Regions from separate parts of the Paenibacillus sp. B-A-8 genome, predicted to be linked through region 2. Evidence: a T-box and tRNA genes for the amino acid it is inferred to sense, from the RefSeq annotation. Region 2 holds a T-box; the other holds one or more tRNA genes.
The links. The T-box of region 2 lies ahead of pheS (phenylalanine--tRNA ligase subunit alpha). A T-box ahead of a tRNA ligase gene usually reads a tRNA of that ligase, here a tRNA-Phe.
Positions count from the first base shown of each region.

Region 1 (3,617 bases), 2.8 Mb from region 2:
ATCTGTACAGGATAGGTGGGAGCCGTAGAAATCGGAGCGCAAGCTTCGGTGGAGGCGCCGTTGGGATACCACCCTGATCGTATCTAGGTTCTAACCTAGTGCCCTTACCGGGTACGGGGACCGTGTCAGGCGGGCAGTTTGACTGGGGCGGTCGCCTCCTAAAGAGTAACGGAGGCGTTCCAAGGTTCCCTCAGAATGGTTGGAAATCATTCGAAGAGTGCAAAGGCATAAGGGAGCTTGACTGCGAGACCTACAAGTCGAGCAGGGACGAAAGTCGGACTTAGTGATCCGGTGGTACCGCATGGAAGGGCCATCGCTCAACGGATAAAAGCTACCCTGGGGATAACAGGCTTATCTCCCCCAAGAGTCCACATCGACGGGGAGGTTTGGCACCTCGATGTCGGCTCATCGCATCCTGGGGCTGAAGTAGGTCCCAAGGGTTGGGCTGTTCGCCCATTAAAGCGGTACGCGAGCTGGGTTCAGAACGTCGTGAGACAGTTCGGTCCCTATCTGTCGTGGGCGCAGGAAATTTGAGAGGAGCTGTCCTTAGTACGAGAGGACCGGGATGGACGTACCGCTGGTGCACCAGTTGTTTCGCCAGAAGCATGGCTGGGTAGCTACGTACGGACGGGATAAGCGCTGAAAGCATCTAAGCGTGAAGCCCCCCTCAAGATGAGATTTCCCAATTAGTAAGACCCCTTGAAGACGACGAGGTAGATAGGTTGGAGGTGGAAGTGCAGTAATGCATGGAGCTGACCAATACTAATCGGTCGAGGGCTTATCCTATACTTAAAATGCAAATTCAATTCGGATTCAGTTTTCAGGCATCAAGCCTGGTATGAATATTCCCTGATAGCTCAGTTGGTAGAGCACTCGACTGTTAATCGAGTTGTCACAGGTTCGAGTCCTGTTCGGGGAGCCATATGGAGAGGTGTCCGAGTTTGGCCGAAGGAGCACGATTGGAAATCGTGTAGGCGCCACAAGCGTCTCGAGGGTTCGAATCCCTCTCTCTCCGCCACAAATTTTTAATTAGTATGGCCCGTTGGTCAAGGGGTTAAGACACCTCCCTTTCACGGAGGTAACATGGGTTCGAATCCCATACGGGTCACCAAATTTTCACTTGATTTTACATAGTGGACTTTGGTACAATAACAATTGTTGTTTACGGAGGCTTAGCTCAGCTGGGAGAGCATCTGCCTTACAAGCAGAGGGTCGGGGGTTCGATCCCCTCAGCCTCCACCATATTCATTTAAGAACGACGCGGGGTGGAGCAGCCCGGTAGCTCGTCGGGCTCATAACCCGAAGGCCGCAGGTTCAAATCCTGCCCCCGCAACCAATTTTCATCAAGTAATTATATCTTTTGGAACCGTGGTGTAGTTGGCCTAACATGCCTGCCTGTCACGCAGGAGATCGCGAGTTCGAATCTCGTCGGTTCCGCCATTTTCTTGGCTCGATAGCTCAGTCGGTAGAGCAGAGGACTGAAAATCCTCGTGTCGGCGGTTCGAATCCGTCTCGAGCCACCATGTAGTATACAACTTAATATGCCGGTGTAGCTCAATTGGTAGAGCAACTGACTTGTAATCAGTAGGTTGGGGGTTCAAGTCCTCTCGCCGGCACCATCTTTGGGGGATTAGCGAAGTGGCCAAACGCATCAGACTGTAAATCTGCTCACGTACGTGTTCGGTGGTTCGAATCCATCATCCCCCACCATTTTTTTAGGGGCATAGTTTAAAGGTAGAACAACGGTCTCCAAAACCGTTGGTGTGGGTTCAATTCCTGCTGCCCCTGCCAATCTTTATCCAGAGTCTTTCTCTAAAGTTTAATATGGCGGTCGTGGCGAAGGGGTTAACGCACCGGTTTGTGGATCCGGCATTCGTGGGTTCAAGTCCCATCGGTCGCCCCATTTACTTTAAGAAGAACAGCAACAAATTCAGTTTAATATGGCGACTGTGGCGAAGGGGTTAACGCACCGGATTGTGGTTCCGGCATTCGTGGGTTCGAGACCCATCAGTCGCCCCATTTTACTTTAAAATGTTATTGGGGATTAGCCAAGCGGTAAGGCAACGGACTTTGACTCCGTCATGCATAGGTTCAAATCCTATATCCCCAGCCATTTTATGCGGACGTGGCTCAGCGGTAGAGCATCGCCTTGCCAAGGCGAGGGTCGCGGGTTCGATTCCCGTCGTCCGCTCCAATGTTTTCATATGGCGCCATAGCCAAGTGGTAAGGCAAAGCTCTGCAAAAGCTTTATCCCCAGTTCAAATCTGGGTGGCGCCTCCATTAATTTCATATGTGCCGGCGTGGCGGAATGGCAGACGCGCTCGACTCAAAATCGAGAGGGAAACCGTGGAGGTTCGAGTCCTCTCGCCGGTATATCAAAAAGGTTTGTAAAGTCGCTTGTATAAGCAACTCTACAAACCTTTTTTCTTTGTCTATGAACTTTTATTCTTAAGCCGTTGTATTAGAGACACTTCTAATTCAACGGCTTTTTTATGTGAAGCGGAGTGAATTGAATTGTAATTTCATTGACTGCTTAGTCGGAATGCCCGCGGCGTGAGACCAACTTCACGTTTAAACATATTGCAGAATTGAGCATCATTGACAAACCCAGCAGCAGCGGATACTTCTGAGATATGCATTTGGGTATGTTGTAAGAGAGACTTTGCATAATCCAGACGTTTCAATAGTAGATAGCGAAGAGGTGAAGAACCGAATCGCTCTTTAAATAAATGGCGGAAACGATCATAGCTGTATCCAGACATCTCAGAGAGTGTTGCGACCGATAGCTTATGGCGGTAATGCTCATTCATATAGTTTAGAACATATTGGACTCTGTCTTCCGTTGGCGATTGAAACCCAGAGGCGCTAAGAAGCCGTATCAGATGAACAGTGATTTCGCTCATTTGAAGGTTCAATAGTTCAGAGAATCCATCTTGTTTGCGCGTAAACTCTGCTTTCATTCGAAGCAAGATCTGTAGAACAGTATGGTCTTTATCATCTTCATATACGCCTTGCAAATTCTCCATATTTGGGTGATTTGAATGGAAGCCTACAAATAGTATAGTAGCGTCTTCGCGATGATTCTCGTCATGTTTATGATTGGGTGGTATTAGCGCGAATGAAGAAGAACGAAAATGATAACTTCGCGAACCTACATTGGTAGTTCCTAATCCGTTTAAATAATAGACTAGTTCATAACATTCATGCTGGTGTGGTGGAATATAGGTATTAACCTCATGTGCTGCATTTACAATATATAGAACACGATCCATGATGAGCCTCCAATAATTATGTTTTAGCCGAATCGTACAAAATTATGACCGAAATCATATAATTATTTTCATTAATATTTGATATGATCGTATCAAGAAATCCGAAGATTAGCAACCTGACTGGCCATCTCGTTCGGAAATTAGTCGGATTATTCGTAAAAATTATAATTTTCTCTCTATTTTTGAGTGTATTCGTTAAAATCATTAAAATTTTGACAATGTTACATGAAATATGAGAGTTTCCATCTAAATCGTGAAATATACAACAGACCAAGATGGAGAACCTCTCAAATTACTAACCAACTATATATAGGGGTGGAATAGAAAAATGAAAAAGAAAGTTCT
Region 1 covers NZ_CP183882.1:6,008,072-6,011,688, reverse strand. The annotation lists rRNA gene ACN6MV_RS27125 (23S ribosomal RNA) at 1-786, shown strand, start outside; tRNA gene ACN6MV_RS27120 (tRNA-Asn) at 847-922, shown strand; tRNA gene ACN6MV_RS27115 (tRNA-Ser) at 926-1,018, shown strand; tRNA gene ACN6MV_RS27110 (tRNA-Glu) at 1,037-1,111, shown strand; tRNA gene ACN6MV_RS27105 (tRNA-Val) at 1,167-1,242, shown strand; tRNA gene ACN6MV_RS27100 (tRNA-Met) at 1,260-1,336, shown strand; tRNA gene ACN6MV_RS27095 (tRNA-Asp) at 1,363-1,440, shown strand; tRNA gene ACN6MV_RS27090 (tRNA-Phe) at 1,448-1,523, shown strand; tRNA gene ACN6MV_RS27085 (tRNA-Thr) at 1,544-1,619, shown strand; tRNA gene ACN6MV_RS27080 (tRNA-Tyr) at 1,625-1,710, shown strand; tRNA gene ACN6MV_RS27075 (tRNA-Trp) at 1,718-1,791, shown strand; tRNA gene ACN6MV_RS27070 (tRNA-His) at 1,828-1,903, shown strand; tRNA gene ACN6MV_RS27065 (tRNA-His) at 1,944-2,019, shown strand; tRNA gene ACN6MV_RS27060 (tRNA-Gln) at 2,039-2,113, shown strand; tRNA gene ACN6MV_RS27055 (tRNA-Gly) at 2,120-2,194, shown strand; tRNA gene ACN6MV_RS27050 (tRNA-Cys) at 2,207-2,280, shown strand; tRNA gene ACN6MV_RS27045 (tRNA-Leu) at 2,295-2,373, shown strand; gene ACN6MV_RS27040 (AraC family transcriptional regulator) at 2,523-3,272, opposite strand; gene ACN6MV_RS27035 (BMP family ABC transporter substrate-binding protein) at 3,601-3,617, shown strand, end outside.
Region 1: it has a tRNA-Phe gene. The T-box ahead of pheS (phenylalanine--tRNA ligase subunit alpha) is inferred to sense a tRNA for this amino acid. The anticodon was not compared.

Region 2 (3,617 bases):
TGGCTGCTTCGGAGCAGGGGTCAGGAGTGCCGAACCTTCGCTCAGGCCTACGGAAATCCCCTTGAAGATCAATAATCCTCCGCAGGCAGATCTGCCTGCAGCCAAAACTATATTACTCGGATTCTCCCAGTTGGGCTCGGAGAGTACATGGAGAGCTGCAAATACGAATTCCATTAAGGAGGCAGCTCGGGAAGCGGGCATTTCACTAATTATGAAGAATGCTGAGCAATCTCAGCAAAAGCAGGTGGAAGCCATCCGTTCATTTATGAAGAGCAATGTAGATATCATTGCAATTGCCCCTGTTGTGCAGACCGGATGGGATGATATTTTAGAAGAAGTAAAGCAGGCAGGCATACCCGTCATCATTCTTGACCGTTCTATTAATGTGCAAGACCACTCACTTTATGTGACCTGCATAGGCTCTGACTTCTTTGAAGAAGGGGTGAAGGCCGCTAAATATATGCTGGACAAAATGCGGCATCATACCGGACAAATCAAAATTGCCGAACTTCAGGGTACTATCGGATCCACCCCTTCAATTGACCGCGGACGCGGGTTTCGGGAGACGATAAAGGGGCGAAATACCTTTGAAATTACACTTACCCGCCCTGCGGATTTTACTAAGGCAGGAGGGAGTAAGATCATGCAGGAATACCTGAGCCTGCCTCAAGATGAGTGGCCGCAGGTGCTGTTCTCCCATAATGATGACATGGCCGTTGGTGCAGTTGAAGCCATTGAGGAGGCCGGACTGAAGCCGGGTACTGATATTATAATAATTTCAGTTGACGGGACACGCCGTGCCTTTGAACAGATGATTGCCGGGAACATTAATGCTGTCGTTGAATGCAATCCGCTCTTGGGTCCTTTACTAATGCAAGCTACCCAAGAGATTATGTCGGGCCGGACCCTCCCCAAACGTATGGTTCCAGCAGAAGATATTTACCCTCAGGAACTGGCCGCAATGGAAGTAGATAACCGGACATATTAACCAGATGATAAAAAGCTTTCGCTTTGAGGTGTTCCTTCCGGGGGTGCAGCTGGAGTCAGAAGCTAGCTTAAAGCCAGATCAAAATTGACCTAATTATGCTTGAACTTGTCAAAACGACAGATTTTGCATATAATAAATAGACATATCTCTTACATTAAAGAGATACCTGACAATTAGATTGAATTGTGAAATGCATTGATGGAGAAGAGTACACAGTGCCTGACTTACAGGGAGGAGACGCCGGTGATTGAGAGCGTTTCTAGGAAACAGAGCTGTCGAAGTTCACTCCGGAGCAGTTCCTTGAATTCCTTAAGATTGCCTTGCAAGGAAGCGTAGGGGAAACCGGTCACAGACCGTTATTTCTGTATAAAGTGAGATAGGTATCTGTCCAGCCAAAAGAGGGAATGAAGCTCTTAAGGGGAACAGATCAGCTTATCTAACAAGGGTGGTACCACGGTCTTTTCGTCCCTTACCGGGAGGAAAGGCCTTTTTTTGTTGAACTAGACAATGATTGAAGGGGGCTGTACACGGCCATGAAAGAGAAGTTGGAAGCATTGAAGGTAGAGGCACTGGCTAAGTTGCAGGAGGTTATGGATCCACAGGTTCTGAATGACCTAAGAGTGAAGTATCTCGGTAAAAAAGGTGAGCTTACAGAAGTTCTACGTGGTATGGGAGGACTTAGTGCTGAGGAGCGTCCGGTTATCGGGCAAGTAGCGAATCAGGTGCGTAGTGCGATTGAGGAGATTATTGGAGCGAAGCAAGAGGCATTTCAACAACAGGAGACACAACAGCGTCTGCAGGCTGAAAAAGTCGACGTAACCCTGCCGGGCCGACGCATGCAGCAAGGGGGCATTCACCCGCTTAGCAGAGTGGTTCAGGAAATTGAGGATATTTTCATTGGTATGGGTTACCGTGTGGCTGAAGGTCCTGAAGTGGAGACCGATTATTATAACTTTGAAGCCCTAAATCTGCCTAAGAACCACCCGGCTCGTGATATGCAGGATTCCTTCTATTTGACGGATGATCTGCTCATGCGTACTCAAACGTCTCCTGTACAGATTCGTACAATGCAGGCTATGAATGGTGAAGTTCCGGTTAAAATCATCTGCCCGGGTAAAGTATTCCGCCGTGATGATGACGATGCAACGCACTCCTTCCAGTTCCATCAAATCGAAGGTTTGGTTATCGGAAGCAACATTCGGATGAGTGACCTGAAAGGTACATTGCAGCAATTCGTGCAGGAGATGTTCGGCCCGAATACAGGCATTCGTCTTCGTCCGAGCTTCTTCCCGTTCACCGAGCCTAGCGTTGAAGTGGACGTAAGCTGCTTCAAATGTGGCGGCGATGGTTGCAGACTGTGCAAGCAAAGCGGATGGTTAGAAATTCTTGGCGCGGGTATGGTGCATCCAAATGTTCTGAAAATGGGTGGCTATGATCCTGCTAAGTATAGCGGCTTCGCATTCGGTATGGGTGTTGAGCGGATTGCTATGCTTAAATACGGCATCGATGACATTCGTCATTTCTATAACAACGATATGAGTTTTGTAAAGCAGTTCAAGGGCGTTTAGATTTTTGGTGGGCGAGCTGGCTGACGGGTTAGGAGGATGGATTTTGGAGCATTTGATTTCATGTTGTAAAAAACCTATTAAGCTAGGATCGGAAAGGAATTTTGGAACTGTAGGAGCGATAGCGACCGCCTGAAAGCTTTCCGTAGGAAAGCTAGCATCGTAAGCATAAGCTTTGTCCCCGGATTTCCACCGCGAAGAGCGGTTTAGATCAAGAAATCTGGGGACAACAGCGGCCGGAAGTCCAAAGATTCCTTGCAGGGACCGCTCTTAATAGTGTTTTGCAGTTGAAATTGAGAGCTCTTAATCAAGCCTCCGACTGGAAGCAGATCGAACGGCAAGTAGATAAATACATCTGAAACATAAAGGAAGTGAGCGGACATGAAAGTATCAACCGGATGGTTGGCTGATTATACATCGATTGAAGGAGTAACCGCCGAAAAGCTAGCGGAGAAGATTACCGCTGCCGGCATTGAAATTGACGGAGTAGAGCGCCGTAATAAAGGGATTTCGGGCATCGTAACCGGCTATGTGAAATCGAAGGAAAAGCATCCTGATGCTGATAAGCTGAACATATGTATCGTGGATGCAGGTCAAGGTGAAGATCTGCAAATCGTCTGCGGCGCAAAAAATGTGGCTGAAGGACAAACCGTTCCTGTAGCTCTTGTAGGCGCTAAGCTGCCAGGGCTGGATATCAAAAAAGCAAAGCTGCGCGGAGTATTATCGCAAGGGATGATCTGCTCAGCTAAAGAATTAGGCCTGAACGATAAATTGCTTCCTAAAGAGCAACAAGAAGGAATTCTTGTGCTTCCAGAGGGAACAGAGATCGGTCAAGATATTTCAAAGTTGCTGGGTTTAGATGATGAGATTCTGGAATTCGATCTGACTCCGAACCGTTCAGATTGTCTAAGCATGATTGGTGCTGCTTATGAAGTGAGCGCGATTCTTGGACGCGAGATCAAATTGCCTAATCCAGCAGGCGAAATCATTGAGATCAGCGGAGCAGCTGCTAAATCTATTTCCGTTAAGATTGAGAATGAAGAACTTTGCAGTCACTACGCTGT
Region 2 covers NZ_CP183882.1:1,934,530-1,938,146, forward strand. The annotation lists gene ACN6MV_RS08480 (ABC transporter substrate-binding protein) at 1-988, shown strand, start outside; T-box leader at 1,175-1,461, shown strand; gene pheS (phenylalanine--tRNA ligase subunit alpha) at 1,522-2,556, shown strand; gene pheT (phenylalanine--tRNA ligase subunit beta) at 2,935-3,617, shown strand, end outside.